3 regions of the Streptosporangium becharense genome follow, and region 1 is predicted to be linked to each of the others. Evidence: predicted binding sites of a transcription regulator. Region 1 holds the regulator's gene; each other region holds the start of a gene.
What was found. Region 1 encodes LexA, which represses DNA repair genes until DNA is damaged. Its sites were predicted from a motif close to TCGAACANNTGTTCGA; they were not measured.

Region 1 (10,123 bases):
GTTGTGGTCCAACCGTAGAAGTGCGCGACCATGAACGCAAGTTGGCCGGGCCCCGCCACGCGAAGTGGCTGATCAGCACAGGCGCCCCGGCGTGTCGCCCGCGCATCTCACGTCGCGGCCGTCTCCGATGTCGCCCGAAGCCCCATGAGCACCTCGCCCACCCGCCTCCGACACCCCCGGCCGCCTCCCGGCGGGCCTCCGGACGCCCTTCCGGGAACCCTTCTCCCAGAATGCTCCGCGGGTCCGTGGGCACGCCCGGCGCCTGCGGAGGCGTTCCCGCGGGCCTCATGAGACGGACGTGCGGCCCGCCCGGCAAGACTCCGGACACCCCCCGCGACGGGCCGCCCCGGGGGCCACCCGGCATCCAGGGGACACCTCCGGGAGTCAGGCCCCGTCCGCGCCTCGCGGAACGCCCGGCGGAGCGGGACGCCCTCGGACACACACCGGGCGACCGCCCGGGACACCGGCACCGCGACGGCACAGCACCGACACGGCGACGGGCCCCTCACACCCGAGCCCGGGACGGGCGACCCCTGGGATCGCGGAGACTCCTGGGATCCTAGAGACTTTCACGACCGCCCGCGGACGGCACCCCGGGAAGAACCGCTCCGCCGGCCCGGACGGCGCCGATCGACATGGGGCCGTTCACACAGAGCCGACCGGCCACGCGGAGCCGTCACGCACGGAACCGGCCGGCCACACGAAGCCGGACGCTCGCACAGGAGCCGGTCGGTCACACGGAGCCGATTGGCCACATGGAGCCGGTCGATCGCACGCAGAGCCAGAGGATTCCGAAGGCGAGCAGCACGACCACCGCCGCCACGGTGGCCTTCCCCCGGCGGGTCAACCGGAGCGGCGGACGGGCGGAGCCGCGAACGGGGCCGCGAACAGAGCCCCGCGTGCGCTCCGGCGCGGGACGCCGCCCGGGAGGGAGCGGCCCGCGGCCCGCGCCACGTGACGGCCGCGGGTTGCGTCCGCCCCGGCCCGGACGCGCCTCGGCGCCGCCCGAGGAGCCCCGCGCGGACCCGGAAGCCCCGCGGCTCGGCACGGAAGGCGACCGGACCCCGGCGATCTTGACAACCCCGGCCGTCCCGGCGACCTTGGCGGCCCTGGAGGCCTTGGTGGCGCCAGCGGATTCGGCGGATTCGCCGGGCCCGGTGGCTCGGCGCGCACCCCCCGGGGCCCTGCGAGCCGGAGATGCGGGCCGGCGTACCTCCGGCCTCGGCGGCGGGACCAGCCGGAGATGCGGCACCTCCGGCGGGGACGGCACCCCCTGAGGTCGTGGCGCCTCACCGGGACGCCACCCGTTACGCACTCCTGCCGCGGCCCTGGATCGCCGTGGTGTCGCGGTCGGCTTCACGATGGCCCCCCATCCCCTCGACCTGGCCGAACACATGTCGAAGAAAGATCGGTGAATCGAACACGATGTCGATCGAACTCCCGTACGATGTTGTACACCACGACGTCGCCGATTTCGAGGACATTCGAACATCTGTTTGAGTATGATCTTCGACCGCGATACGGTCGCTGCGTGCGACGCATCAGATACAGACCGGGAGGCGAGGAGTTCGTATGAGCGAACGCAACGAGAACGGTTCGGCCGCCGACGACCTGGCGGTTCGCAGGCGTGACTCCCTCGGCCTCACCCCCAGGCAGCGGAAGATCCTTGAGGTGATCCGCGACTCCGTGCAGCAGCGGGGCTACCCGCCGTCCATGCGCGAGATCGGTGAGGCGGTCCAGCTCACCAGCACCTCCAGCGTGTCGCACCAGCTGACGGCGTTGCAGCGCAAGGGCTACCTGCGGCGCGACCCGCACCGCCCGCGCGCGCTGGAGGTCCGCCTTCCCGGCGAGCCCGTGCTGTGGGTCGACCCCGACTCCAACAACGAGGACGAGACGCCGGTCAGCCGCCCGACCGCCGCGTACGTCCCGCTGGTGGGCCGGATCGCCGCCGGTGGGCCCATCCTCGCCGAGGAGAGCATCGAGGACGTGTTCGCCCTGCCCAAGCAGCTCGTGGGCGAGGGCACTCTCTTCCTGCTCCAGGTGAGCGGTGACTCGATGATCGAAGCGGCCATCGCCGACGGAGACTGGGTGGTCGTGCGCCAGCAGCCGGTGGCCGACAACGGCGACGTGGTCGCGGCGATGATCGACGGCGAGGCCACGGTCAAGACCTTCAAGCGCAAGGACGGCCATGTCTGGCTGGTCCCGCACAACCCCAACTACGACCCGATCCCGGGTGACGAGGCCACCGTCCTCGGCAAGGTCGTGGCGGTGCTGCGCAAACTCTGAGACGCCGCGCTTCAGGAGCGGATCCCCACCACCGGGGGACCCGCTCCTTTTTGCGTCACCGCTTCCCGCACATCGTTCCCCGCACGCCTCTTCGCGCACGTCGCTCTCCGAGCGCCGCTCTCCGCGTGCCGTGCCGGGCGCCCATGCCCCTCGCGGTCCGGGACGGCTCCCGGTGGACCCGCACGCTCCCGGCGGGCCGTCCCCGGGGCTCCCGTGGAGGGACGCCCCGGGAGACCGCTACGGAACGATGTTGACCAGCTTCGGCGCGCGGACGATGACCTTGCGCGGCGTGCCGGACAGGAACGCCTTGACCTTCTCCGAGGCCAGCGCCAGCGCCTCCAGGTCGGCGTCCGAGATCTCCGGGGAGACCTCCAGCCGGTCGCGCACCTTGCCCGCGACCTGGACGACGCAGATGAGGGACTCCTGAACCAGCAGGGCCGGGTCGGCGACCGGCCAGCCGGCCCCGGCGACCGAGGCGGGGTGCCCCAGCCGCTCCCATCCTTCCTCCGCCGTGTACGGCGCGACCAGCGACAGCATGACCGCCAGCGCCTCGGCGGCCTCCCGGACCGCCGGGTCGGCGGCGCCGGGCCCGGAGTCGATCGCCCGGCGGGCCGCACTCGTCAGCTCCATCATGCGGGCCACCGCGACATTGAAGCGGTAGGAGTCGACCAGCTTGGTGACCTCGTCGACGGTCCGGTGGACGATCTTGCGCAGCTCCGGGTCGCCGCCGGCGAAGTCGGCTCCCGGCGCGGAGGCGGCACCGGCCTCGGCCATGACGCGGAACGCTCGGGCCAGGAACTTCTGCGAGGCGGCCGGCGACAGGTCCGCCCAGTCGATGTCGTCCTCCGGCGGGCCGGCGAACACCATCGTCAGCCGGACGGCGTCGACACCGTAGGCGTCGATCTGCTGGCCCAGGTCGACGCCGTTGCCCAGCGACTTCGACATCGCCTTGCCCTGGTTGATCACCTGCCCCTGGTTCAGCAGGCGGGTGAAGGGCTCGGTGAAGTCGACCATCCCCATGTCGTGCAGGACCTTGGTGAAGAACCGTGAGTACAGCAGGTGCAGCACCGCGTGCTCGACGCCGCCGACATACTGGTCGACCGGGCCCCACTGGCGGAGCTTCTCCACGTCGAACGGGCCGTCGGAGTAGTCGGGGTCGACGTAACGCAGGAAATACCACGACGAGTCGACGAAGGTGTCCATGGTGTCGGTGTCACGCTGCGCGGAGCCGCCGCACTTGGGACAGGAGACGTTGACCCACTCCCCGGCCGAGGCCAGCGGGGAGACGCCCTTGGGAGACAGGGCCTCGCCGCGCAGGTCGGGCAGGGTGACGGGCAGCTGGTCGTCCGGGACGGGGACCTCTCCGCAGTCGAGACAGTGGATGATCGGGATGGGGCAACCCCAGAAGCGCTGGCGGGACAGCAGCCAGTCGCGCAGGCGGAAGTTGACCGCCGCCTTGCCGGTGCCGCGCTCGCCCAGCACCTCGATGATCTTCCGGATCGCGTCGGCCTTGCTCAGGCCGTCCAGGGGGCCGGAGTTGACCAGCGCGCCGTCGCCGGGGGTGGCCACGCCGGTCTCGCCGGGGTCGGCCAGGCCGGTGTGCACCACGACCCGCACCGGCAGGTCGAAGGCGCGGGCGAAGTCGAGGTCGCGCTGGTCGTGCGCGGGCACGGCCATGATGGCGCCGTGGCCGTAGTCGGACAGCACGTAGTCGGCCGCCCAGACCGGCATCCGCTCACCGTTGACCGGGTTGACGGCGTAGCGGCCCAGGAAGACACCGGTCTTCTTCTTCTCGGTGGACAGGCGGTCGATGTCGGACAGCTTCGCCACCTCCGCGCGGTACGCCTCGAACGCGGCGCGCTGCTCCTCTGCGACGATCTCCTCGGCCAGCGGCGCGTCCGGGGCGACCACGAAGAAGGTGGCGCCGTACAGGGTGTCGGGGCGGGTGGTGTAGACGGTGACCGGCTCGTCGCGGCCCTCGATCACGAAGTCGACGTCGGCGCCCTCGGAGCGGCCGATCCAGTTGCGCTGCATGGCCAGCACGCGCTCCGGCCAGGTCTCCTCCAGCTGCGCCATGTCGTCCAGCAGCCGGTCCGCGTATTCAGTGATCTTGAAGTACCACTGGGTCAACTCACGGCGGACGACCTCGGCGCCGCAGCGCTCGCACCTGCCGCCGACGACCTGCTCGTTGGCCAGCACGGTCTGGTCGTTGGGGCACCAGTTGACCAGGCCGCCCTTGCGGTAGGCCAGGCCGCGCTCGAAGAAGCGCAGGAACAGCCACTGGGTCCAGCGGTAGTAACCGGTGTCGCTGGTGTGCAGGCGGGTCGACCAGTCGAAGGAGACCCCGTACCGCTTGAAGGAGGCGGCCTGGGTCTCGATGTTGGCGTACGTCCACTCGGCGGGGTGCGCGTTACGCTTGATCGCGGCGTTCTCCGCGGGCAGACCGAAGGAGTCCCAGCCGATGGGGTGCAGGACGTTGTAGCCCCGCTGGCGCCAGTAACGCGAGACGACGTCGCCGATGCCGAACGCCTCGGCGTGGCCCATGTGCAGGTCCCCGGAGGGGTAGGGGAACATGTCGAGCACGTAGCGCTTCTCACGCGTGTCGGCGGGGTCGTCGGAGGCCCGGAAGGGGTCGATCTCCTCCCACCGCCGCTGCCACTTGACCTGCAGCGCCTGCGGGTCGTAGTGCTGCTCGTCGCTCGCCGTGTCGGCTCTGTCGCTCACTGAATCTTCCCTCGGTCTACGTCTGCGCGGATGATCTGACCCGTCCGGCCCAATGAAAAACCCCCCGCTCACGCGGAGGGCAGCCGCATCGGCCGGGCGCTCAGAGACGGGAAAGCCGATGCGGCCCGGTAAGCAGGGTCGCGGCACGCATAGTCCAAGCCTATCGCAGCCCGCAAGGCGTATTCATGGGCTGGGAAAACATGTGCGATCATGCGAAACGAGGGACAGGCGGGTCCAGGGTCAGCAGAATGGGGCTCGTATCCATACCGAGATGGATGAGATCCGATGGCTACGTGCCTGTTGTGACCTCGTTTGTCCTTCCCGTCTACTCTTTTCACCGTGGCACATTCAGTCGAGCCGGGGCAGGGCCCGGATCCGTTGGAGGTCGGTCTCCCCTTGCAGGACCCGCCGACCGATCCCACCGGGCTCCAGTTCAGGGGTGCGTTCTCCGGTTTCCCTGCGAACCCCCCCGTCTCACGTGAGACCATGCCCAATACTCATAATTCGGGCAACCGCGCGGGAGGTAAGGAAAGCATGGCCTCGGAGCAGTCCAGCCAGCCCCACCCGCCTCCGGCATGGCCGGAGGCAGCTGAGCCGGTGCCCTCCTGGGCGAACGACCCGCTGGGCACCGGCCCGCGGCTCCCCCGCCCCCAGGAGGACGCCGAGAACGGTGCCCGGCAGAACGCCTCCCCCGGCGGTAACGGCTGGCCCCAGCCCACCCCGGCGCAGGACGGCACCCGGCAGAACGCCTCAGACCCCCGGAACGGCGGGCACGGGAGCACCTCCCCCGGCGGCTGGGCACAGGCCACGGCACCTCAGGGCGACGTGTGGCAGAACTCGTCGGGTGCGCAGGGCGACACCTGGCAGAACACCTCGGGTGCGCAGAGCGATGTGTGGCAGAACGCCTCCACCCCGCGCAACGACACCTGGCAGAACACCTCGGGATCCCAGGGCGACGTGTGGCAGAACACCTCCGGCCCGCGCAACGACGGACACGGGCAGGGTTTCGGGGCGCCGCAGAGCGATCCCGGCCGGGCCGCAGGACACCCGGAAAGCGGCTCCCGGCCGTCGGCTTCGCCCGCGGAGAGCGCCGTGTGGCCGCCCGCGGGCAACGGCTCCTGGCCGCCTGCGGCGTCAGCGGACGGCTCCGCGTACGGCACCGGCACCGCCGGAACACAGGACCGGATGTTCTCTCCGCCTGCGTGGGCGAGCGCGTCGATCGACGCCCCCGCCGACCCCGGCGGGGCGTCCTTCGGCGGCGCCGAGCAGAACGGCCGCGGCGAGTACGGCGGCCCCGGCGCGCACAACGAACCCGGCAGGTCCGGCGGCTCCGGGAACGGTGACGCCTTCGGCGCCGGGAACGGCAACGGCGTAACCGGCGGCACCGGTCACGGCGGACTCGCCAACGGCGGGGCGGCCGAGCAGACCGTACGCCTCAGCTACGGCGTACCGGACAACCCCGCCATGTGGGCCATGGCCGCGGCCAGCGCCGCGCAGGCCGCGCCCGCCCCGGCGCCCCAGGAGTCTCCGGGCCGGCCCGGCGGCACCGGTCCGCATCCCACGCACGGCCACCCCACGCATTCCGGGCAGCCGGGTCAGCCCGGACAGTTCGGTCACCCCGGGCAGTTCGGCCGGCCGGACGGCACCGGCCAGCCCGACCACCGCGGGCAGCCGGGACAGTTCGGCCGTCCCGACCAGCCCGGGCATCACCTGAGCCGCGACCCCTCCGACCCGAGCAAGCCGTTCGTGACCGCGGGTCAGATCAGCGGCCCGAAGACGCCTCCCCCGGAGCGTCAGCAGGAGCTGTGGGACACGGTCTTCGGCGAGAGCTACGAGGGTCTGGCGGAAGGCGAGCTCGAGGGCCGGGGCAGGCCCGTATGGATCTTCGCGCTGGCCGGGTCCGTGGTCATCGCACTGGTCGGTGCGACGGTCTGGGCGTTCCTGGCCGGGCCCCTGGCCTCCGACGAGGAGATCGTCGCGGACTCCCCCAAGCCCTCGGCGACCGCGAAGAAGACCACCAAGCCCGCCGCCGTCGGCCGCCTGCCGCGGTTCAGCGGTAAGGCGTCCCCGGTGGCCGGTACGCTCACCGACCAGCCGGCGGGGATCACGCTGGCCAAGCTCGGCGCTCCCTGGCGGCAGGATCAGCGTCCGACGGTGCCCACCAGCTACGGCTTCACGACCCGCCAGTACCTGCCGGCGGGTACCGACTCGACGGGCAAGGCCCAGTTCGCCCAGATCATGTCGGGTCCGCTGTCGCCGCGGTTGAAGAGCAAGTACACCTCGCCGAAGAACCTCGCGCCGGTCATCAACGCGGTGGCCTCCACCGGCCGTAAGAAGTTCTTCCCGGAGGACAACAGCGCCCGCAAGACCGCGCAGCAGACCCTGTCGGTGAACGGCATGCCGGGTCAGCTGGCGGCGTACGAGATCACCTCGGGTGACACCAAGACGACCATGGTGGTGGCGGCGGTGAGCACCGGTGCCGACGTTCCGGCGATCGTCTACATGTCGGTTCCGGACAGCAAGAAGGAGCTGCTGCCCGACGTGAACACCGTGTTCAAGTCGATCAAGGTGCAGGGCCAGTGAGTCAGAACGTGCAGCCCATGTGCTTGATGCCGTTGATGAAGCTGGACCGCAGGCGGTCGGGCTCACCGACGGAACGGATCTCCGGCAGGCGGGTGAACAGCTCGCGGAACATCACGGTGATCTCCCGGCGAGCCAGGTGAGCGCCTAGGCAGAAGTGCGGGCCCGGGCCGCCGAATCCCACGTGCGGCCCCTCCGTGCGCGTGATGTCGAAGCGGTACGGGTCGGTGAAGACCGCCTCGTCGCGGTTGGCGGCCCAGTAGAAGAGCAGCACCTTGTCGCCCTCGCGGTAGAGGTGGCCGTTCATCTCGTGGTCGCGGGTGAGGCTGCGGCGCATCCAGGCCACGGGCGAGGCCAGCCGGACGATCTCCTCGACCGCGCCGGGCATGCGTCCGTCGAGATCCTCCCGCAGCAGTGCGCGCTGGCCGGGGTTCTCGGTGAACAGGTGCAGGCCGTGGGAGATGGCGTTGCGGGTGGTCTCGTTGCCCGCCACCACCAGCAGGATGAAGAACGAGCCGAGCTCCTGCATCGTCAGCTTCTCACCGTCGATGTTGGCGCTGGTCAGGGCGGTGGTGAGGTTGTCGCCGCCCTCCTCGGCCAGGGCGACGACGAGTTCCTGGAGCGTCTGTCCCGCGCCGAGGAGCAGTTCGGCGGCGCGGGAGACGTCGGTGATGAACTCCGGGTCGCCGCCCGAGAGGATGATGCTGGTGGCGTCGAAGACCTTCTGGTAGTCGCGCTGCGGGATGCCCATCATGTCGCAGATGATCTTCAGGGGCAGCTTGGCGGCCACCTCGGTCACGAAGTCACAGCCCGGCCCGGTGGCGATCAGGTCGTCGACGATCCGCACGGCGGCGGCCTCGACGTCGGCCTCGAACTGCTTGATCATCTTTGGGGTGAACGCCCGGGAGACGATCCGGCGGAGGCGCGCGTGCCGCGGGTCGTCCATATTGATCATCGAACCGAAGTACTCGTTGAACTCGGGTCCGAGGTCCTGGATGGACGTCGACCCACGCCCGGAGGAGAAGATCTCGGGGTGGCGGCTGGCCTCGATGATGTCGGCGTGCCGCACCAGGGCGTAGTAGCCGCGACCGGGAGGCGCGAAGGGGATCTCGGGCTCGGAGAACAGGACCGGACCCGGCTGGGCACGGAGCACCGCGAAGGCCGCCTCGCGCTCGGCCATCGGCCGCTCCCAGAAGGCGATGTCCGACAGGTTGATGTCCGCGAGCGAAACCGACACATCAGCCTCCACTAGAATGGCATTCTGTTTTGCAGATCCTGCCACATGACGCTCAGGCCAACCAGCCCAGAACGAGATTGTTGACCTCGCGGGGTCGCTCCAGGTGGAGGAAGTGCCCGGCTTGTAGAACATGTTCCATCCGGGAGCCGGGTGGGAGGAAACTCACCGCCCCGTCGACCTGCTCCACCCCCAGGCAGCCGTCACGCACCCCGTGCAGATAGAGGATCGGCACGTCCCGGCCGGCCGCGGGCCGTCCGGCGGCATGGTGGCCGGTGGGTGCCACCGTGCCGAGCATGGCGCGGTAGTAGCCGATCGCGGCGGTGAGGTTCGCCGGGGCGCCCAGGCTTCGCCGGACGAACGCGACGTCCTCGGTCGCGTCGTAGCCCGGTGACCAGTCGCGCCACAGTCCTTCGACGAACCCCTCCCGCGCCGCCGCGGTCTCGGCCAGGCCGGTCTGGAAGAGGAAGACGTAGAACGACCGTTTGAGCTGCTCGTAGTCGAAGAACGTCTCCAGCAGGGTGCCCGCCGGGGGCAGCGCCATCGCGATCCCGGTACGCCAGCGCTCGGGGGCGAGGGCGGTGGCGCCGTAGACGGGCAGGGCCCCCCAGTCGTGTCCGATGAGCACCGCGTCACCGTCACCGCCGAGCGCCTCGTGCAGCGCGCAGGCGTCGGCGACCAGGGCGTCACCCTCGTAGGCGCCGTCCGGAGGGACGGAGGTCGGCGCGTAGCCGCGCATGAAAGGCGCCACCGCCCGGTAGCCGCGCGCGGCCAGCTCCGGCATCAGGTGCCGCCAGGTGTACGCGGTGTCGGGGAAACCGTGCAGGCACAGCGCCAGCGGCCCCCGCCCCGCCTCCAGGTAGGCGAACTCGACACCGTTGGCGGTGACGGTCTTGATCTCTCCGGCGTGCCCGCCGTCTGCCGGGCGGATGTCCATGAGGTGGAACCTAGCACCTGCTTGGCCTTCCGGAGCGGGGATGCCGCGAGGTCGCCTGCTGCGTGGCCGCCCGGCATCCGGCTTCCCGGCGGCGGACTCTCCCGGACGATCCGGTCGATCCGGGGGCATCGGCGCGATGTCGTCGGACGAGCACCGACCCGGGGCCGCACGGCGGTCGTCGGCGTGAGACGGCTCGCCGGAATCTGACTCACAACCGCAGGACCGCGAGTCCGGAGTCCTCCGGCAGGATTTCCTCGACACGCCGCTGCAGGTCCGTCACGAGCCGCTCGTACTCGGGCGTCCCGCCCCTCGGCGCGCGGGAGACCAGGCGCATGGTCTCACCGTAGAAAGAGGAGTAACGG
Region 2 (10,123 bases), 4.2 Mb from region 1:
CGCCCGAGGTGGCCGCCAGGTTCGAGGCCGTCGCCGACGATCCCGCCGCGGTGCGCAGGCTGGGCATCGAGCACGCCGCCGAGCTCTGCCAGACCCTGCTCGACGAGGGCGCTCCCGGCATCCACTTCATCACCTTCAACCGCTCCAGCGCGACCCGCGAGGTCTTCCAGGCGCTCGACCCCGTGCCGAGCGCGGCCTCGCTGCCCGCCTGAGCGTTCCGGCGCGCTCCAAGCCGCCCGTCGCCGGCCGTCCCGCCGGGCCGTCCGCCGTCGAGGAGGGCGGCCCGGAGTGCGAGTGCCCCCGCCGCCCACCGGTGCGCCGCCGGCTCAGTCGCGCAGCGGCAGCACGGTGCCCAGGATCGCGTAGTGCTCGTAGCCGCCGGGGAAGACGAACCGGGTGAGCAGGTCGACGAAGCCGATGCTGCGGTAGAGGTGCCGGGCCGCGGTGGGCCGGTCACGGGTCGACAGCACGGCGGTGCGCTCCGCGCGGTCCGCGCACAGGCCCCGCACCAGCCTGCGGCCGATGCCCTTGCCCTGGTAGTCGGGGTGCACGTGGATCTCGGCGAGTTCCAGCGCGTCGCCCAGCCACCCGCGGGCGCTCGCCTCGCCGTTCTGCTCCGCGAGGGCCCGGCTGACCACGTCGTGCCACCACTGCCCCGGGACGCCGTGGAAGCCGTAGGCGACGCCCACCGGCGTGCCGTCGGAGCGTTCGGCGAACAGGCACGCGAACCCGGGGTTGGCGGCGTGGTTGCCCATGATGACCTTGCGGCCGGCGATCTGGTCGGCGGGCGGGTTCATCGCCGCCACGTAGACGTCGAGGACCGCGTCCAGCCGGAGGGTGAACTCATCGGGGTCGATCCGTCGCAGTCCGATCACGCGTCGCACCCTAGCAAAACAGACATCTTGCCGGTCAGTAGGAGGTATGAAAGCGACGTTCAGCGTTTTTTATGGGATTTTTGGCAGGGTTTTCGGTAGCCGCGTCCGCCGCCCGCCGCGCCGTGACGGCGGGTGCGGCGGGCGGCGGCGCACGGCGGCGACCGGCGTCACTCGACCTCGACGGGGGTGCCCCCGGTGAGGCGGACGAGCTCGTCGAAGGACGTGGGGAAGACCGTGTGCGGGTGACCGGCGGCGGCCCAGACCACCTCGTGCTTGCCCAGCCAGGTGTCGACCAGGGTCCGGATCGGGGAGGGATGGCCGACCGGGCCCACACCGCCGATGACCTGGCCGGTGGCCGCGCGGACGAAGTCAGGGCTCGCCCGCCGCACCTTCGCCGCGCCGACGGCCCCGGCGACCAGGTCGGTGTTCACCCGATGGGCTCCGCTGGTCAGCACCAGGAGCGGCTCGCCGTCGGCGTCGAACACCAGGCTGTTGGCGATGGCGCCGACCTCGCAGCCGAGCTGGGCGGCCGCCGCGGCGGCGGTGGGTGTGGCCTCCGAGAAGACCACGATCTCCCCGGGGACGCCGTGCTCCCGCAGGACCGCGGCGACCCTCTCGACGTTGGGATGAAACTTTTCTGGCACGTGGCCACTCTAAACAGATTGACCGCCGATCGCCGCCCCGTGAACCGCGGCGGACGCGGGGGTCCGTCCTGATCCGATCGCTAGCGATACGAGGAGTTGGTGCAAGGTGAGAGGTGGACGGCGACTCGGGGCGGCCGCGCTGATGACGGCCGGAGCGGTGCTGCTCTCCACGGCGGGCGCCACCGCCGCCCAGGCCGTGACGCCGGCCACGGCACCGGCGGCGACGGCCGTCGCGGGACAGGCGGACACGCAGGCCGAAGCGTCCCTGTTCGCCGCTCCCGGCAAGACGCTCAAGCTCGGGGCGAAGGGTTCGGCGGTGAAGACGCTCCAGACCCGCCTGGCCGAGCTCGGCTACGCGCCGGGCCGGATCGACGGCAACTACGGCGGGGCGACCCTGGCGGCGGTCTGGGCCTTCCAGAAGGTCAACGGCATCACGCCGACCAGCACCGTGGCGCGCAGGACCTGGGACGCACTGGAGACGCCGCGGGCCCCGAAGGTGCTCGTCCCGGGCGGCAAGCCGACCCGGGTGGAGGTGAACCTCGCCACGCAGGTGATGGTCCTCTACGTCGGCGGCGCGGTGAAGCTGGTCAGTCACACCTCCTCCGGCAGCGGGATCCCCTACTGCGAGACGGCCACCTGGGAGGGGAAGACCCAGAGGTTCTGCGGCGACGCCCGCACGCCGACGGGTGACTACAAGACGACCTGGCGCCGCGACGGCTGGCACCGCTCCTATCTGGGCCAGCTGTACAACCCGATCTTCTTCAACGGCGGCATCGCCTTCCACGGCGCGCTCTCGGTGCCCCTGACACCCGCCTCCCACGGATGCGTCCGGCTGCCGATGCACGTGGCGGAGGTCCTTCCCGGCCTGCTCGGCACGGGTGTTCCGGTGCACGTACGGGGCAGGTTCGCCCGGTAGCCGCGCCGGCCGCGGACGAGGCCCCGGGAGATCTCTATCTCCCGGGGCTTTCTCGTTCTCCGGGAGATCGAACTTTTGTTCGTGGTTTCACTTGACACCTTTAGTGATCGAATTTATGTTCGATGTAATGACGCGGGGCTCGCGGCCCGTGTCCAGGGCGGTAGACCGGGCCCGTCGTCGTCGGCGGCGGCGATCGGGCCGGGTCACGCCGGACGGGGAGAGGGGAAGCTCCTCGTCCGGCCGCCCGGCGAATTGTCGGTGAGGTCTGCGAGTGTGGTATCACCGGCGAAAACGCTGGGAGCCGCTTGCGACCAAGGAGGCTGAAGCACATGACCCCTCGGCCCGGCGATTCAGGTGGGCCCCGGCTGTCACCCACGGTGCGGGCGCATCTAGCCGACGCGCGCGACTGCCTTGAAGAGGCCGCCGCCGCCAAGACCTCTGCCACCCGTTACGTCGCCGCGCACATGGCGGCGCTCAGGGCTGCCGCGGCGGTCCTGGCCGCGCGGCCACGTCCCATGCAGGGCCGCAGGCGCAGGCTGCGCAGCGCCTGGGAGCTGCTGCCGGAGGCCGAGCCCCGGCTGGCCGACTGGGCGCCCTACTTCGAGACCAGCGCCGCCAAGCGGGCCTCGGCCGAGGCCGGGGTCACCCGGGTGATCTCTCCGCGAGACGCCGAGGAGCTCATCTCCGAGGCCGAGCGCTTCGTCACCGAGGTGGAGACGATGCTCGGCGTGCCCGCCCAGCCGATGCTACCGGCCCGCGTCCCCCTCGCCGGATAGCTCCCCGGCCGAACAGTCCCCCGCCGGTCATCGGACCGCCCGTCGGCCGCCGGGCGGTTACCGCGGGACAGTCCGCCCCCGTCGGCCGCCGGGCGGAGCCCCCGGCCGGCTCTCCTGCCGACGTTCCCGCCCATCTCAGGCGGCCGAGGAGCTCTCGCGCGCCGCCCGGTGGCGCAGCAGCAGCATGGCCGCGTCGTCGCCCAGCGGCCGTCCCACGTGGCGCAGCAGGTCCGCGCGGAGCGCGTCGAGCGAGCCCTGCGGGTCGTCCCCGCTCAGCAGATGCGCTCTCGTCGCCAGCGGGTAGAACCGCCCGCTCCCGTCGCGGGCCTCGATGACCCCGTCGGTGTAGAAGAGCACCTGGTCGCCGGGTTCGAACGGCACGATGTAGGGCACCGGGTCCACCGCCTTCAGCGACCCCATCCCCAGCGGCAGCGCCTCGTCCGGCGGCTCGGCGAACCAGCGTCCGCCCTCGGCGTCGAGCACCATGGGCGGCGGGTGGCCGCAGTTGATGACCGTGATCGTCGATCCGCCGTTGATCTCGGCCAGCACGGCGGTCACGAACTGCTCGCCCGACAGCTCCCGGGTCAGGGCGTTCTCCAGCCGTGCCACGACCCCCTGGAGCCTGCGCTCGTCGTGGGCCGCCTCGCGGAAGGCGCCGAGCACCACCGCGGCGGTCTCCACCGCCTCCAGGCCCTTGCCCTGGACATCCCCCACGATGACCCGCACCCCGTGCGGAGTGGTGACGACCTCGTACAGGTCGCCGCCGATCCGGGCCTCGGCGGTGGCGGAGGTGTAGGAGACGGCCACGCCGATCTCGGGTCCCGCCCGGCGCGGCACCGGCCGCAGCAGCACCCGCTGGGCGGCCTCGGCCACCGAGCGCACGTCGGCGAGCTGCCGCTCGTGGCGGAGCCGGCCGGCGCTGGCCAGCACGCTGGCCACCGTGACGCCGAGAATGGCGATCATCGTGATGTTGGTGCGCGGAGACCAGAGGATGTCGTTGTAGACGCCGAGCACGACGCACAGCGCGAGCGCGATGACGCCCACCGCCGTGGTGCGGGCCAGCCCGCAGGCGACACTGGCGAAGGCGGGACCGAGGGCGAGGAGGGGGAGGAGCCCGGCCGTGGGACCGGAGGCGAAGTCGATGAAGGCCACCACGGCCATCACGACGAACGGCAGGAGTTTGAGCGTCTCCTGGGTCTTACTGGTGCCGATCGACGTCAGCAGCCTGAGGAAGGCGCGGGTCCTGGTCGATCCCAGGGACGCCATGACGGCGCGCAGACGGCTCTTGAGGCGCGCTTGAGAGTGATCGTGCCGATCCTCCCCGGGGGCCATGTCCACCACATCTCGCTAAGTGCATGTTTGCCTTTTCCTACCACAGCGACGGTCGTCTGCGGCGGCGTGAAGGCCACGTTTAGCTGAGAGCAAGATTTTCGGCGGGGTGGGCACGCCGGCCCCGGCGCACCCACGACCGGACGGGCCGTCAGAAGGACTCGACGGCGCGGCGCGCCTCGGGGTCCAGCACCCCCCAGCCGATGAGTTCCTCGGTCAGTTCGCTGGGGGACTTGTCGTAGATCACGGCGAGGGAGCGCAGGTCCTCCTGGCGGATGGACAGGACCTTCCCGTTGTAGTCGCCGCGCTGGCTCTGGATGGTCGCCGCGTAGCGGGCGAGGGCACCGGCCTTCTCCTTGGGGAGCTGGGCCAGGCGCTCAAGGTCGATCACGAGCTTCGGCGTCGGGCCGAGGGGGCTCGGGGCGGCGCCGCCGGGAAGCAGCTCCGAGACCGGCACCCCGTAGAAGTCGGCCAGCTCGGCGAGCTTCTGCACGGTCACGGCGCGGTCGCCGCGCTCGTAGGAGCCGACCACGACCGCCTTCCAGCGCCCGCGGGACTTCTCTTCGACCCCGTGCAGGGACAGGCCCTGCTGGGTGCGAATCGCGCGGAGTCGTGCACCCAGCGACTTGGCGTACTCAGACGGCATCGTGTTGGCCCCCCGGCTCTCTATGTACTGCTCTCACATTGATTGTGCTACCTCGCAACTTATGACCCGACCACCGGGCCGGTGCCTGGGGTAGGCACCATCGGTGACCGGAGCGTCGGGGTTCACCCGATAACGCCGCGAGGTGTGGTTACGGACAGTGACGGTAAAGCTGTGGGCGCCTAAGGTCAAGCTGATTGGAAAAAAGATGGCGATTCCGATCCGATGCGGTCCGCCTTAAATGTCAGACTTGTCCTATTCGACATGGTGAATCTTCGCTCTTCCCGGTCTCACGGGCGGATCCGCGTTTCCGGAGCGGGCCGGAGTCGAGATCGTCGCCGGCCCGGCGGAGGAGTATGATCTTCATGGACGTGGCGCGGTGAGACGTCCGGATGCGACGTTTCCGCCGTCCGGTCCGGGTCAGATCCCGTCGCGTTCGAGCGGGCAGCTCATGCAGCGCGGGCCGCCCCGGCCCCGGCCGAGCTCGCTGCCCCGGATGGTGATCACCTCGATCCCGTTGGCGCGCAGGTGGTTGTTGGTGGTGGTGTTGCGCTCGTACGCCACGACCACGCCCGGCCGTAGGGCCAGCACGTTGCATCCGTCGTCCCACTGCTCCCGCTCGGAGGCGTAGACGTCCTGGGTGGGGGTGAGCACCTTGATGTCGTCCAGGCCGACGGCGTGCGCGATGGCCCGGTGCATGTCCTCGGGGGCGTGGTCGGTGATCTTCAGCTCCTTCTCGCTGTCGCCGGGCTCGACCGTGTAGGAGGGCAGCATGCCCAGTCCCGCGTACTTGGTGAAGACGCCCACGTCCACGTTCGTCATGACCGTGTCCAGGTGCATGAACGCCCGGGCCTTGGGCATGTCCAGCGCGACGATCCTCCTCGCGGCCCCCCGGGCGAACAGGTTGCGCGCGAGCATCTCGACCGCCTGCGGCTGGGTGCGCTCGCTGATCCCGACCAGCACCGCGCCCCGGCCGAGGACGAGCACGTCGCCCCCCTCGATGGTGGCGGGCGCGGCGGGCGTGCCCGGCATCCAGACGTCGTAGCCGCCCTGCCGTGCCCGGTCGTACCCCGCGGCGAAGAGCGGGTGGTAGCGGTAGACCGCCTCCATGTTCACGGTCTCGCGGCGGCGCGCCTTCTTGCGCATCGCGTTGACGGAGACGCCGCCGTAGATCCAGCAGGAGGGGTCCCGGGTGAACAGGTGGTTGGGCAGCGGGGGGAGCACGAACTCGTCCGGGCCGAGCGTGTGGAAGGCGAGGCTCGCCGGGTCGGTGCCCGCCTCCACCAGCTCGCGTTTGGTGATGCCGCCGATGAGGTAGCGCTGGAGCTCGGCGGAGTCCATCGCGTCGAGGGCGTTGCGGATCGCGTCGACGGCCATCGGCCCGAAGAAGCGCTCGTCGACGATGCCGTCCAGGATGTGCTTGCGCGCCTCGGGGATCTCCACCGTCTCGCGGAGCAGGTCGCCCAGCAGGTGGACGGTGACGCCCTGGCCGGCGAGCACCTTCTGCCACTCCTCGTGCTCCTCCACGGCACGCTGCACCCACAGCACGTCGTCGAAGAGGAAGTCGTCCTTGTTCGACGGCGTGAGCCGTTTCAGCGCCAGATCGGGCCGGTGGATCAGGACCTGGTGGAGCCGGCCGACCTCGGAGTCGACGTGAAAGGTCATCTCTCTTCCTCCGCAGTCCTTCGCAGTCCTTCGGGGCGGTGACGGGATCTCCGGGAGGCGCCGCCCGGCGTCGCGCCGGGCGGTCGTCCGTCGCACCTCACACTGATCTCGTCTGGTCTCATGGTGGTATCGCCGGGTTCCACGGTGGCGCCGGTGCGGAATCCGCCGTGGGACGGTGCGGCGGGCGGGGATCCCGGACGGTGCCGGCATGGAACTCCGGAAGATGCGGACACCGAACGCACTACCCGGTGAGTACCCCGGGAAGCCGGGGAAGATCGGATTATTTATCCCCATTTATGGGAACAAGCCACCGTCTCCTCGTCGGCCGCGTGCGCCGCCGCCGTCCGTCCGCGCGGTGCCGGGCGGCTCCCGGGCGCCGTTCACCGAGGTCGCGGCGGGGAGGGTCGGTTCGGAGCAGCCGTCGCGCGGCTGATACCGTGAGGTCATCGACTTCCTTTAAGACCCGTCCCGTGAGGCGGGAAAGGCGGTGTTCCCCTTGGCCGATGCCATTTCGCATGCGCGCGGCGGCGCGCGTGCCGTCCTCGACGGGCCCGACATCAACCGGGCCCTCATCCGTATCTCCCACGAGATCCTGGAGCGGACCAAGGGCGGTGAGAACGTCGTCCTGCTGGGCATCCCCACCCGGGGCGTGCATCTGGCCCACCGCCTGGCCGCCCACATCAGGCAGTTCGAGGGCCGCTCGGTCCCGGTCGGCTCCCTCGACGTGACGATGTACCGCGACGACCTGCGCCTGCGTCCGGCCCGCGCGCTGGGCCGCACCGAGCTGCCCGCCGACGGCATTGACGGCAGGCTCGTCGTCCTCGTCGACGACGTGCTGTACTCCGGCCGCACCGTCCGCGCCGCGCTCGACGCGCTCAACGACCTGGGCCGCCCGCAGGCCGTGCAGCTGGCCGCCCTGGTCGACCGCGGTCACCGGGAGCTGCCCATCCGCCCCGACTACGTGGGCAAGAACCTGCCGACCTCCAAGGCCGAGAGCGTCAAGGTCTACCTGGAGGAGAACGACGGTCGCGACGCCGTCCTGCTGCTGAAGGAGGAGGACGGAAGGTGAGACGGCACCTCATCTCGGCGGCCGACCTGAGCCGCGACGACGCCCTGCTGATCCTCGACACCGCCGACGAGCTGGCGAAGATCTCGGAACGCTCCATCAAGAAGCTGCCGACCCTGCGCGGCCGGACGGTGGTCAACCTCTTCTTCGAAGACTCCACCCGGACCAGGATCTCCTTCGAGGCCGCGGCCAAGCGCCTGTCGGCGGACGTCATCAACTTCTCCGCCAAGGGCTCCAGCGTGTCCAAGGGCGAGTCGCTCAAGGACACCGCGCTGACCCTGGAGGCCATGGGCGCCGACGCCGTGGTGATCCGCCACAGCGCCTCCGGCGCGCCGCACCGGCTGGCCGGCTGGGTGCGCGGCAGCGTCGTCAACGCGGGCGACGGCACCCACGAGCACCCCACCCAGGCCCTGCTCGACGCCTTCACCATGCGCCGCCGCCTCGGCTCGCTGGAGGGCAGGCGGGTCGCCATCGTCGGCGACGTGCTGCACAGCAGGGTCGCCCGTTCCAACGTGCTGCTGCTGGCCACGCTCGGCGCCGAGGTGACCCTGGTCGCCCCGCCGACGCTCTTCCCGGTCAGCGTCGGCTCCTGGCCGTGCGAGTTCTCCTACGACCTCGACGCGGTGCTGCCCAAGTCCGACGTGGTGATGATGCTGCGCGTGCAGCGCGAGCGGATGAACGCGGCGTTCTTCCCCACCGAGCGGGAGTACAGCCGCCGCTACGGCCTCGACCGCGACCGCGTCGCCCGGATGCCCGACCATGCCCTCGTGATGCACCCCGGCCCGATGAACCGGGGGATGGAGATCGCGGCCGAGGTGGCCGACTCGCCGCGCTCGACGATCGTCGAGCAGGTCGCCAACGGGGTGACCGCACGCATGGCCGTCCTTTATCTGCTGCTCGGCGGGGCCGAACTCGGGGGAGAGAACTGACATGAACGACCGCACCCAGAACTCCGCCGGGGGGCGTGGCGGCTTCCTCATCAGGGGCGCGCGGCTCCTGGGCGGCGAGGCGACCGACATCCTGGTCCGCGACGGCGTCGTCGCCGCGATCGGGCGGGGGCTCCAGGCCCCCGGGGACGCCGAGGTCGTCGAGGCGGCGGGCCTGGTGGCCCTGCCCGGCCTGGTCGACCTCCACACCCACCTGCGCGAGCCCGGCCGGGAGGACGCCGAGACCGTCGCCACCGGCACCCGCGCCGCCGCCCTCGGCGGCTACACCGCCGTGCACGCCATGGCCAACACCGAGCCGGTCGCCGACACCGCCGGCGTCGTCGAGCAGGTCTGGCGCCTGGGCCAGGAGGCCGGTCACTGCGACGTGCAGCCCGTCGGCGCCGTCACCGTGGGCCTCGCGGGCGAGAGCCTGGCCGAGCTCGGCGCGATGGCCGACTCCGCCGCCCGGGTCCGGGTCTTCTCCGACGACGGCAAGTGCGTCTCCGACGCGGTGCTCATGCGCCGGGCGCTGGAGTACGTCAAGGCGTTCGACGGTGTCATCGCCCAGCACGCCCAGGAGCCCCGCCTGACCGTGGGTGCGCAGATGAACGAGGGGGCGGTCTCCGGCAGGCTGGGCCTGACCGGCTGGCCCGCGGTCGCCGAGGAGGCGGTCATCGCCCGCGACTGCCTGCTCGCCGCGCACGTCGGCTCGCGCCTGCACGTCTGCCACGTCTCCACGGCGGGCTCGGTCGAGATCATCCGCTGGGCCAAGTCCAAGGGCTGGGACGTCACCGCCGAGGTGACCCCGCACCACCTGCTCCTGACCGATGACCTGGTGGAGGACTCCCCGGTCGGCTCCTACAACCCGATCTACAAGGTCAACCCGCCGCTGCGCACCCACGCCGACGTTCAGGCGTTGCGCGAGGCCCTGGCCGACGGCACGATCGACTGCGTGGCCACCGACCACGCCCCGCACCCGGTCGAGGACAAGGAGACCGAGTGGGCCGCCGCGGCCATGGGCATGATCGGCCTGGAGACCGCGCTGCCGGTCGTGCAGGAGGCGATGGTCGACACCGGACTGCTCGACTGGGCGGGTGTCGCCGAGCGCATGTCGTACGCCCCGGCCAGGATCGGCAGGCTCACCGGGCACGGGCGGCCGATCGAGGTGGGCGAACCGGCCAACATCACCCTGTACGACCCGGCCGTGCGGGCCGCGGTCGACCCGGCGGGCTACGCCTCCAAGAGCCGCAACACGCCGTACGAGGGCCGGACCCTGCCGGGCC
Region 3 (10,123 bases), 4.6 Mb from region 1:
GAGTTCCATGAGCACGGCGATGGCGACGACATCGGCCCCCGCCCTGCGGACCAGCTCCACCGCCGCCTGCGCCGTGCCTCCGGTGGCGAGCACGTCGTCGACGATGAGGACACGCTCACCGGGGTGGAAGGCGTCCCGGTGAACCTCGATGGTGGCGGAGCCGTACTCCAGATCGTAGGACGCCTCAAGCGTCTCGGAGGGCAGTTTGCCTTTCTTCCGCACCGGGACGAAGCCCGCGCCCGCCCGGTGGGCGACCGGAGCGGCCAGGATGAACCCCCGGGCCTCGATGCCGACGATCTTGTCGACCCGGTACGTCCCGGCGAGGGCGTCGACCACCGCGGCGAACGCCACCGGGTCGGCGAGCAGCGGGGTGATGTCCTTGAAGAGCACTCCCGGCTGGGGGTAGTCGGGCACGTCGCGGATCCGGTCGAGGATCAGGCTGGTCAGGTCGGTCATGGTCACTCCCCTTTACGAAAAAGCCTCCGCTCCCGGCGGGAGCGGAGGCGGGTCAGACTTGCCTACTTCTTCTTGCGCTTCTCGTCACCGGCCGGGGTGCCGCCGGCGGTCGCTCCCACCGGTTGACGCGCGGCCTTGACCCCGGAGCCCGCTCCGCCGGTGGCGGCGAGCCTGCGGGCGATCGCCTGGTAGCGCGGCTCGCGCTCCTTCAGCGTGACCAGCAGCGGCGTCGCGACGCACAGCGAGGAGTAGGTGCCGACGATCATTCCGACGAACAGCGACAGCGACAGGTCCTTCAGCGTTCCGGCGCCGAACAGCGTGGTGCCGATGAACAGGATCGCCGCGACCGGCAGGATCGCCACCAGGGTGGTGTTCAGCGACCGGATCAGCGTGTGGTTCAGGGCGTCGTTGGCGGCCTGGGTGTAGGTCACCTTGGAGGTCGTGCCGAGCTTGGCGGTGACCTCCTTGATCATGTCGAAGACGACGACGGCGTCGTACAGCGAGTAGCCGAGGATCGTCAGGAAGCCCAGCAGCGTGGCCGGGGTGACCTCGAAGCCGGACCAGGCGTAGACGCCGGCGGTGATGACCAGGTCGTGGACGAGGGCCACGACCGCGGCCAGCGCCATCTTCCACTCGAAGGCCATCGTCAGGTACAGGATGATCGCCAGCATGAAGACGATCAGGCCCTGGATGGCCTTGTCGGCGACCTGGCCGCCCCACGAGGCTCCGATCACCTGGAGGGTGACGTCGTTCTGCCGCAGGCCGAAGCCCTTGGCGGCCGCGTTCTGCACCTCGGTGACCTTCTCGGCGGGAAGGCTCTCGGTGGTGACCCGCCAGCCGTTGTTGGTCTCCTGCACGATCACCTGGTGCACGCCGGCGTCGACGAAGGTGCCGCGCACCTTCTCGATGCTCACGGTCTGGGCGGGCTTGAAGGAGAAGACCGAACCGCCCTTGAACTCCACGCCCAGGTTGAGGCCGTTCACGACCAGACCCGCGATGGAGATGAGCAACAGGAAGGCGGAGAGGCCGTACCAGAGCTTCCTGCGGCCGACGAAGTCGACGTTGACCTCGCCCCGGTACAGCCGGCTCGCGATGCCGGACATCAGGCCTCCTGCGGAGCGGTCTTGGGGGCGACGGTGGTCTCGCTCATGCGCTCGGCGTCGAGACCGGAGAGCTTGTGGCCCTTGGCGAAGAACCTCAGCCTGGCCAGCAGCGCGACGAACGGCTTGGTGAACATGAACACCACCACGATGTCGATGAGGGTCGTCAGGCCCATCGCGAACGCGAACCCGGCCACGCCGCCGACCGCCAGGAAGTACAGCACCACGGCGGCGATGAACATGACCGCGTCGGCGATGAGGATGGTGCGCCGGGCACGGACCCAGGCGACCTCGACGGCCGCGCGCAGCGAGCGGCGGCCCTCCTTCATCTCGTCACGGATGCGTTCGAAGTAGACGATGAACGAGTCGGCGGTGATGCCGATCGAGACGATCAGACCGATGATGTGCGGCAGCGACAGGCGGAAGTTCGCGAACTCGCCGAGCAGCACCACGGACTGGTAGGTCAGGACCGTGGCCACCACGAGGCTCAGCACCGACACCACGCCCAGACCCCGGTAGTAGAGCATCGAGTAGACGAGCACCAGCAGCAGGCCGATCCCGCCGGCGATGAGGCCGCCGCGGAGCTGGTCGGCGCCGAGGGTGGAGGAGACCTCGTCGATGGAGCTCTTCTCGAACTTCAGCGGCAGCGCGCCGTACTTCAGCTGGTTGGCCAGCTCGTCGGCCTCCGGCTGGGTGAAGCCGCCGGTGATCTGCGCACGGCCGCCGGTGATGGGCTCCTGGATGGCCGGCGCGGAGATGACCACGCCGTCGAGGACCACGGCGACCTGGTTGCGCGGGGCCTGCGAGTTGAAGGCGGTGGTGGTGAGCTTCGACCACTGGTCGGGGCCCTGGCCCTTGAAGGAGAGCTGCACGACCCACGCGCCGGTGTTCGGCTCGACGCCGGAGCTCGCACTGTCGATGGTGGTGCCGGTCAGGGCCGCCTTGTCCAGGATGTACTTGACATAGACGTCGTTCTTGGGGTCGTTGTCGTTCAGGTCGTCGAAACCGCACCCGACGTACTGCTTGTTCGGGTCGTCCTGGGCGCCCTGGCCGTTCTCCTTGGCGCAGTCGAGCGTCTTGAAGCGCTCGAGGGCCGCCGGATCGATGCCGGTGGTGTCGACGCCGGCCAGCGGGTCGTTCTCGGCCGCCTGGTCGGGCGCCGGGGTGGCCCCGGCGTCCGGGGTGGCGGTCGCCTTCGGCGTCGCGGTCGGCGTGGGGGTGTTGCGGCGCGGCTTCGCAGAGGGAGAGGCGTCGGCGCCCCGCGTCGCCGAGGGGGCCGGGCTGGGGTTGGTGAGCGCCGACGACAGGGCCCGGCCGGCGGGCGAGCCGCTCGGGCCGGGCGCCGCGGTCTGGGCGGGCCGGGTCGGCGTGGGGGTCGCCTTGGCCTTCTGGCGGCCGGACGAGGTGGGGGAGGCGGTGGGAGACGCGGCGGGGGTCGGGGTCGGCGCCTGGGTGGACAGCTCGCCCGGGGGCGTGGGGGTCCCGGGCCCGATCGCCAGCACCTGGCGGAAACGCAGCTCCGCGGTGGTGCCGACCAGCTTGACGACTTCCTCCTGGCCCACCCCGGGGACGGAGATGACGATGTTGTCGCCGGCCTTGGCGACCTCGGCGTCGGAGATGCCGCTGCCGTTCACCCGGTCGCGGATGATGTTCACCGCCAGGTCGAGGCTCTCCTCCGAGGGAGCGCTCCCGTTCGGCGTGATGGGCTGCAGCGTCACGGTCGTGCCGCCGGCGAGGTCGAGGCCATATTCGGGGGTGAGTGCCCTGTTCAGGAACATCGCCCCGCCCATGGCGAGAATGATCGCCAGAAGCACCAGGAGCATGCGCCCCGGTTTGCTCTGGCCGCTGGTCGGTCGGGCCACTGGTCGTCGATTCTTTCGGTTATAGGGGATCGGTGGTGAACCTGATCACGGCTTTCTGGTCGTCGAGTCGTGGTCGTCGCCCTGCTCGACGGTCTTCACCACGTCGTCGGACGCCTCGGGAGCGTCCTCCGCGTCGGGGACGGGGGTCACGACGCGGCCGATGGCCGCCTTGACCCAGCGGGTCTCCACGCCGGGTGCGACCTCCAGGATCACGTCGTCGGCGTCGATGGCCACGACCGTCGCGAAGAGACCCGTCGTGGTCATGACGCGGGTGCCCGGCGTGATGCTGTTCTGCATCTGGATCTGCTCCTGCTGCCGCTTGCGCTGCGGCCGGATGAGCAGGAAATAGAACACCACGACCATAAGGGCGATCATGATGAGGCTCGAATAGTTGCCGCCCACTGGACCGCTCCCTCTCTTGAGAATGACCGGCCGTCGCCGGACGTCGTATACGGGCCACGCCGCTCAGCACGTCAGCCTACACAGCCAGCCAAGCCACGGAGTTTAGGCGAGCTGTTAGAAGCGCGGCAACGAGGTCACGATTCGGCGCACGGGGAAGTTCCCGTTTCGATACCGTTGTCACTCATCTGTGATCAACTCTGTACGGCTTCCCCACTGAATCCCAACGTTAGACCTGCCCGCCGTCATCCTCAAGATCGATCATGAACGAGGCGCCGAAGGCGTCCGGCGGCGGGGTCAGGCCGAGGTGCGTCCAGGCCGCGGCGGTGGCGACCCGGCCGCGCGGGGTGCGGGCCAGCAGGCCCTGCCGCACCAGGAACGGCTCGGCGACCACCTCGACCGTCTCCGGTTCCTCGCCCACGGCGACCGCCAGCGTCGACAGCCCGACGGGACCGCCGCCGAACTTGCGCAGCAGGGCCCCGAGGACCGCGCGGTCGAGCCGGTCGAGCCCTTCGGCGTCCACCTCGTAGAGGTTGAGCGCGGCCGAGGCGATGTCGCGGGTGACGATCCCGTCCGCGCGCACCTCGGCGAAGTCGCGGACCCGGCGCAGCAGCCGGTTGGCGATGCGGGGCGTGCCACGTGAGCGACCGGCGATCTCGCGGGCGGCGTCGTCGGGGAGCGCGACGCCCAGCAGGCGCGCGGAGCGCTGGAGCACCTGCTCCAGCTCGCCGACCGTGTAGAAGTCCATGTGCGCGACGAAGCCGAACCGGTCACGCAGCGGCGCGGGGAGCATGCCCGCCCGGGTGGTGGCCCCGACGAGGGTGAACGGCGCGATCTCCAGCGGGATCGCGGTCGCCCCCGGCCCCTTGCCCACCACGATGTCGACGCGGAAGTCCTCCATCGCGAGGTAGAGCATCTCCTCGGCGGGTCTGGACATCCGGTGGATCTCGTCGATGAACAGGACCTCGCCCTCCGACAGCGTCGACAGGATCGCCGCCAGGTCGCCCGCCCGCTCCAGCGCGGGACCCGAGGTGATCCGGATCGGCGCGGACAGCTCGGTTGCGATGATCATGGAGAGGGTGGTCTTGCCCAGCCCGGGGCCGCCGCTCATCAGCACGTGGTCGGGCGGGCGGTTACGCCGCAGCGCGCTCTGCAGCACCAGCGAGAGCTGCTCGCGCACCCGGGCCTGGCCGATGAACTCCTCCAGCCGCCGGGGCCGCAGCGCGGCCTCGATCGACTTCTCGTCGCCGTCGGCGTCCGGCGACACCAGATCGCGCTCGCTCACACCCGTCCACCTCCCCTCGTGCGCAGGGACCGCACCCGGCGGGTCTCCCCGCACGCCTTCCGGTACACCGTACGGCGGGGCGGCGCGGCGTCTTCGCGCACCCGCGCGACGGAGCCGGTCAACGGACGCTCAACACGCGCAGGGCCGCCTTGAGCAGCGTGGCCACCTGCGGGACACGGCCTTCGGCCACCGCGGCGTCGGCCTGCGGGGCGACGGCGGCGACCGCCTCGTCGGCGTCCTTCGCCGAGTAGCCCAGGCCGACCAGCCCGGAGTGGACCTGGTCACGCCAGGCGGGGACGGCCGGACGGCCGTTGAGCGCGGCGCTGACGGCCTCCTCGGGTGTGCCGAGCTTGTCCTTGAGATCGACGATGATGCGCTGGGCGCCCTTCGGCCCGACCCCGGGCACCCTGGTCAGGGCCTTGACGTCGGCGGCGGCCACGGCCACCCGGAGGGCGTTGGGCGTGTGCACCGCGAGCATCGCCAGGGCGACCTTGGGGCCGACCCCGCTGGCCGTCTGGAGCATCTCGAAGATCGCGCGCTCGTCGTCGGTGGCGAAGCCGTACAGCGTCAGTGACTCCTCGCGGACCACGAGGGAGGTGGCCAGCCTGGCCTCCTCCCCCACCCTGAGCGTGGCCAGCGTGCCCGGCGTGCAGTGCACGAGCACACCCACCCCGCCCACCTCGACGACCGCGCCGTCGGGTGCGACCGCGGTCACCTGTCCTCGCACCGAGGCGATCAATTCGTGGTTCCTCTCGAATATCCGGCGGCCCTGCCCCGCCCGCGGAAGTAGGCCGCCGCGGTCGTGCCGGTGCCGCCCCCCGCCCTGGCCGCGGCCTCGGCGGCGGCCTCGGCCAGCCGGTTCTGGGCACCGCCCCGCCACACGTGGCAGATCGCCAGGGCGAGCGCGTCGGCCGCGTCGGCGGGCTTGGGCATGGCGTCCAGCCGGAGCAGGCGGGTCACCATCGTGCCGACCTGCTGCTTGTCGGCCGTGCCACTGCCGGTGATCGCGGCCTTGACCTCCGACGGCGTGTGCAGCGCGACCGGCAGGCCCCGGCGGGAGGCGCACAGGATCGCCACGGCCGAGGCCTGCGCGGTGCCCATGACCGTCCGGAGGTTGTGCTGGGCGAAGACCCGCTCCACGGCCACCGCGTCGGGCTCGACCTCGTCGAGCCAGCGCTCGATGCCGGCCTCGATCGCCACCAGCCTGGCCCCGATCGCGTCGTCGGCGGGAGTGCGCACCACCCCGACCTTGACCAGCCGCAAGGGGGCCCCGGGCCGCCCTTCGACGGCGCCGAGCCCGCACCTGGTCAGCCCGGGGTCCACCCCCATCACCCGCAGCTCGGGCACCCGCACCGACACGCCTCCACTCGCCGAACATCTGTTCGGTGCCCGACTCTACCGCGTGCGCGCACGCGGCGCACGGCATCGGCCCGCCCGTGGCGGGTCAGAAGTAGTCCAGCATGTACGGCCTGGCGTGGAAGGCCGCGCCGAGGGCCTCGTCGGCGTCCGCCGGGCCGGACAGGAGCCCGGTCAGGCGCAGCGTGGCCACCGGGACTCCGGCGTACAGGGCCGACAGGCCGCCGGCGGTGAGGACGGGGACGTCCCCCGGGTACCCTTCGGCGGGCTTGGCGGCACCGGTGCCGTCGGCGGCCGACAGGTGCCAGAGACCGGAGTTGCCGGGACGCTGAGGGTCGTCGACCCGGACGACGGCGTCGAGGGCGACGCCCGCGGGGAAGCCGCGCCCGGCGACGGCGGCCGGCAGGTCGACGACGCGGAGCATCCAGCGGGTCTGCTTGACCTGCTCCTTGGAGCGTTCGCCGATCAGCCAGAGGACCGGGTCGTCGGGGGCCACGATGGCGTGGACCGACTCGGCGATGGAGGAGGAGGATCCGACCATCGACCACAGGGCCCGGGCGGTGGCCTCGGAGCCGGCCATGAGCGTTTCGACCTCGATGTCGCCGTCGTCCCAGCGGTAGACGACGAACCCGTCGTCGGCGAGGTAGAGGAAGTCCTTCTCGTCGGCCAGCCACAGGCGCCAGGCCTCCTCGTCCCAGCAGACGGGCCCGGAGGCCCGGGAGGCGCCGTGGATCCGGCCGATGATGGCGATCACCTCGGCCGCGTCGCCGGGGCCCATCCTGCGGACCTCGACCCGCTCGGTGGACCTGATCGTGCGCAGCGCCTCGGCCCGCAGGGTGATCCGGTGCATGGCGCCGGCGTGCTCCCAGCCGAGGGAGCGGTAGAGGTGGGTGGTGGCCGGGTAGAGCGCCGAGACGGGGTGGCCGAGCTCGGCGCAGCGGTCGAGAACGGCACTCATGATCATCCGGCCGACGCCGCGCCCGCGGTCCTCGGGCGCGACCGTCACCGAGGCGACCCCGCCCATGGAGATCGGCCTGCCGTGCCACCACTGGGTGAGGTCGTTGATCCTGCTCGTCGCGACCAGCCGGGAACCGTCGACGACACCGAGGTACCTCCCCGCGGCGAGGGCGGGGAGGACCAGTTCCCGCCAGGTCTCGGCGTCCCCCTCGGACAGAGGCCCGAAGGCGCGCCGGCGATTGTCGTACACCGCGTCGATGTCGTCCACGGTCAGTTCACGTATCTGCACAGTCGCCCAACATAGGGATGACGCGCGGCCGGGGCGAATCCTTATCCGGTGCCCGCCCGCCGCACCCGGTCAGAGATGCTGGGCCGCGGGCTCCTCGTCCCGTTCCCGTCCGACGCGGACGCGCAGACGGTCCAGGCGGTTCATCACCGGCGAGGCCGAGATGCCGTGCACCACGAGGGAGGCCAGGACCGTGAAGGCGACCACCGCCCAGAGCTCCTCGGCGGGCACCCCGAAGTCGGCCTGGCCGAGGGCGTAGGCGAGGTAGAACAGCGACCCGATGCCGCGGATGCCGAAGAACGCCGTGGCGATGCGCTCGCGGGGGCCGGCCGGGCCGCCCAGTGCGGCCAACCACGCGGTCAGCGGACGGATGACGAGGAGCAGCAGGAAGGCCGCCGCCACCCCCCGCCAGGTGAGGGCGGACAGGCCGCCCAGCGCGATGAACCCGCCGAGCAGGACGATCAGCCAGGCGGTGAACAACCGCTCGATCTGCTCGATGAAGCCGTGGAGCACGTTGTTGTAACCGTGGGTCCGCTCGGCGGCCCTGATGCTGCACGCCGTGACGAACACCGCGATGAACCCGTACCCGTGCACCAGCTCGGTGACGCCGTAGGCCAGGAACGTCGCCGCCAGCGCCACGAAGCCGTCGCGGTGCTCGGCCAGGCGCAGGTTGGCGGGCCGGGCGTGGAAGAACATCCTGCCCAGCAGCCGGCCCATCAGCAGCCCGCACACCACTCCGGCCGCGCACCGGTAGAGCAGGTCGACCAGCGCCCACTCGCCGATCCAACCGGCACCCCCGCTCAGGGCCAGCGCGATGGCGCCGTACACCAGCGGGAAGGCCAGGCCGTCGTTGAGGCCGGCCTCGGAGGTGAGCGTGAAGCGCACCTCGTCGTCGTCCTCCTCGGAGTCGACGGGCTCGCCGACCTGCACGTCGGAGGCGAGCACCGGGTCGGTGGGGGCGAGCACAGCGCCCAGCAGGAGCGCGGCCGCCAGCGGCCAGCCGAGCAGCCCGTACGCCACGGCGGCCACGGCGGCGACGGTCAACGGGAGCGTCAGGCCCAGCAGGCGCCAGGTGGAGGACCAGTCGCGCCGGCCGAAGGGCCGGTTGATGGCGAGCCCCGCACCCATGAGCGAGATCAGCACGCAGATCTCGGTGACGTGCTCGACCAGGCCCCGGTGGGCCACCGGATCGGGGGTGGGCAGGTCCAGGGGCAGGAAGTAGATCAGCAGCCCGCCGAGCAGGCAGGCGAGCGGCAGTGAGAAGGGCCGCCGGTTGAGCAGCCTGGGCAGCACGGCGGCGAGCAGGGCGGCACAGCCCGCGACTACGAAGATCAGATCAGGGTTACCCATCGTCCGCGTGATATGCCCCTGACCCGATGGACAAACCTCGCAGAGTATGCCGAAGCCCGACAGAACAGTGAACGGTCCCCCAACGCGTGACACCCGCCCCGGCGAGGGGGCGGGCATCACCCGGACGATCAGGCGTCGAGCTTCTCCATGACGTCGTCGGAGACGTCGAAGTTGGCCCAGACGTTCTGCACGTCGTCGCTGTCCTCCAGGGCGTCGATCAGCTTGAAGACCTTACGGGCGCCGTCCTCGTCGAGGGGGACGTTCAGCGTCGGCAGGAAGCTGGACTCGGCCGAGTCGTAGTCGATCCCGGCGTCCTGCAGGGCCTTGCGGACCGGGACGAGGTCGGACGCCTCGGAGACGACCTCGAACTGGTCACCCAGGTCGTTGACCTCCTCGGCACCCGCGTCGAGGACCGCGGTCAGCACGTCGTCCTCGGACAGGGTCCCCTTGGGGACGATCACCACGCCCTTGCGGTTGAACATGTAGGAGACCGAGCCCGGGTCTGCCAGCGAGCCGCCGTTGCGGGTCAGCGCGACGCGGACCTCGGAGGCCGCGCGGTTGCGGTTGTCGGTGAGACACTCGATCAGCACCGCGACGCCGCCGGGGGCGTACCCCTCGTACATGATGGTCTGCCAGTCGGCGCCGCCGGCCTCCAGGCCGCCGCCGCGCTTGCGGGCGCGCTCGATGTTGTCGAGCGGGACGGAACTCTTACGCGCCTTGGTGATGGCGTCGTACAGCGTCGGGTTCCCGTCCGGATCGGGGCCGCCCGTCCTGGCCGCGACCTCGATGTTCTTGATGAGCTTGGCGAACAGCTTGCCGCGCTTGGAGTCGAGCGCCGCCTTCTTGTGCTTCGTCGTCGCCCATTTGGAGTGGCCGGACATCGCCTAGAGCTCCCTCACCATCTCAGCAAAATATGAATGCACACCGACATCCCCGGTAAGCTCCGGGTGGAAGGACGTGGCGAGCAGCGGTCCCTGACGGACCGCGACGATCCTATCCCCAGGTTCGGCCCGGGCCAGCACTTCGACCTCCGGACCCACCGATTCCACCCACGGGGCGCGGATGAACACCG

Region 2: F4562_RS07115 (SAV_6107 family HEPN domain-containing protein) is a predicted target of LexA. The motif match lies at 2,503-2,518, and genes of this name have one in related genera.
Region 3: ruvC (crossover junction endodeoxyribonuclease RuvC) is a predicted target of LexA. The motif match lies at 6,473-6,488, and genes of this name have one in related genera.

The regions. Positions count from the first base shown of each region.
Region 1 covers NZ_JACHMP010000001.1:5,892,798-5,902,920, reverse strand. Annotated here, with positions in the region: gene lexA (transcriptional repressor LexA) at 1,573-2,286, shown strand; gene leuS (leucine--tRNA ligase) at 2,524-5,010, opposite strand; gene F4562_RS25945 (hypothetical protein) at 5,545-7,593, shown strand; gene F4562_RS25940 (cytochrome P450) at 7,595-8,770, opposite strand; gene F4562_RS25935 (alpha/beta fold hydrolase) at 8,880-9,761, opposite strand; gene F4562_RS25930 (hypothetical protein) at 9,970-10,123, opposite strand, start outside.
Region 2 covers NZ_JACHMP010000001.1:1,661,579-1,671,701, reverse strand. Annotated here, with positions in the region: gene metF (methylenetetrahydrofolate reductase [NAD(P)H]) at 1-212, shown strand, start outside; gene F4562_RS07130 (GNAT family N-acetyltransferase) at 327-875, opposite strand; gene F4562_RS07125 (YbaK/EbsC family protein) at 1,043-1,519, opposite strand; gene F4562_RS07120 (L,D-transpeptidase family protein) at 1,626-2,435, shown strand; gene F4562_RS07115 (SAV_6107 family HEPN domain-containing protein) at 2,765-3,211, shown strand; gene F4562_RS07110 (PP2C family protein-serine/threonine phosphatase) at 3,347-4,477, opposite strand; gene bldD (transcriptional regulator BldD) at 4,692-5,186, opposite strand; gene F4562_RS07100 (arginine deiminase) at 5,604-6,848, opposite strand; gene pyrR (bifunctional pyr operon transcriptional regulator/uracil phosphoribosyltransferase PyrR) at 7,345-7,917, shown strand; gene F4562_RS07090 (aspartate carbamoyltransferase catalytic subunit) at 7,914-8,843, shown strand; gene F4562_RS07085 (dihydroorotase) at 8,845-10,123, shown strand, end outside.
Region 3 covers NZ_JACHMP010000001.1:1,245,410-1,255,532, forward strand. Annotated here, with positions in the region: gene F4562_RS05420 (adenine phosphoribosyltransferase) at 1-456, opposite strand, end outside; gene secF (protein translocase subunit SecF) at 519-1,559, opposite strand; gene secD (protein translocase subunit SecD) at 1,559-3,379, opposite strand; gene yajC (preprotein translocase subunit YajC) at 3,464-3,820, opposite strand; gene ruvB (Holliday junction branch migration DNA helicase RuvB) at 4,047-5,102, opposite strand; gene ruvA (Holliday junction branch migration protein RuvA) at 5,221-5,841, opposite strand; gene ruvC (crossover junction endodeoxyribonuclease RuvC) at 5,838-6,440, opposite strand; gene F4562_RS05455 (GNAT family N-acetyltransferase) at 6,547-7,704, opposite strand; gene F4562_RS05460 (cation:proton antiporter) at 7,774-9,051, opposite strand; gene F4562_RS05465 (YebC/PmpR family DNA-binding transcriptional regulator) at 9,180-9,932, opposite strand; gene pdxT (pyridoxal 5'-phosphate synthase glutaminase subunit PdxT) at 9,936-10,123, opposite strand, start outside.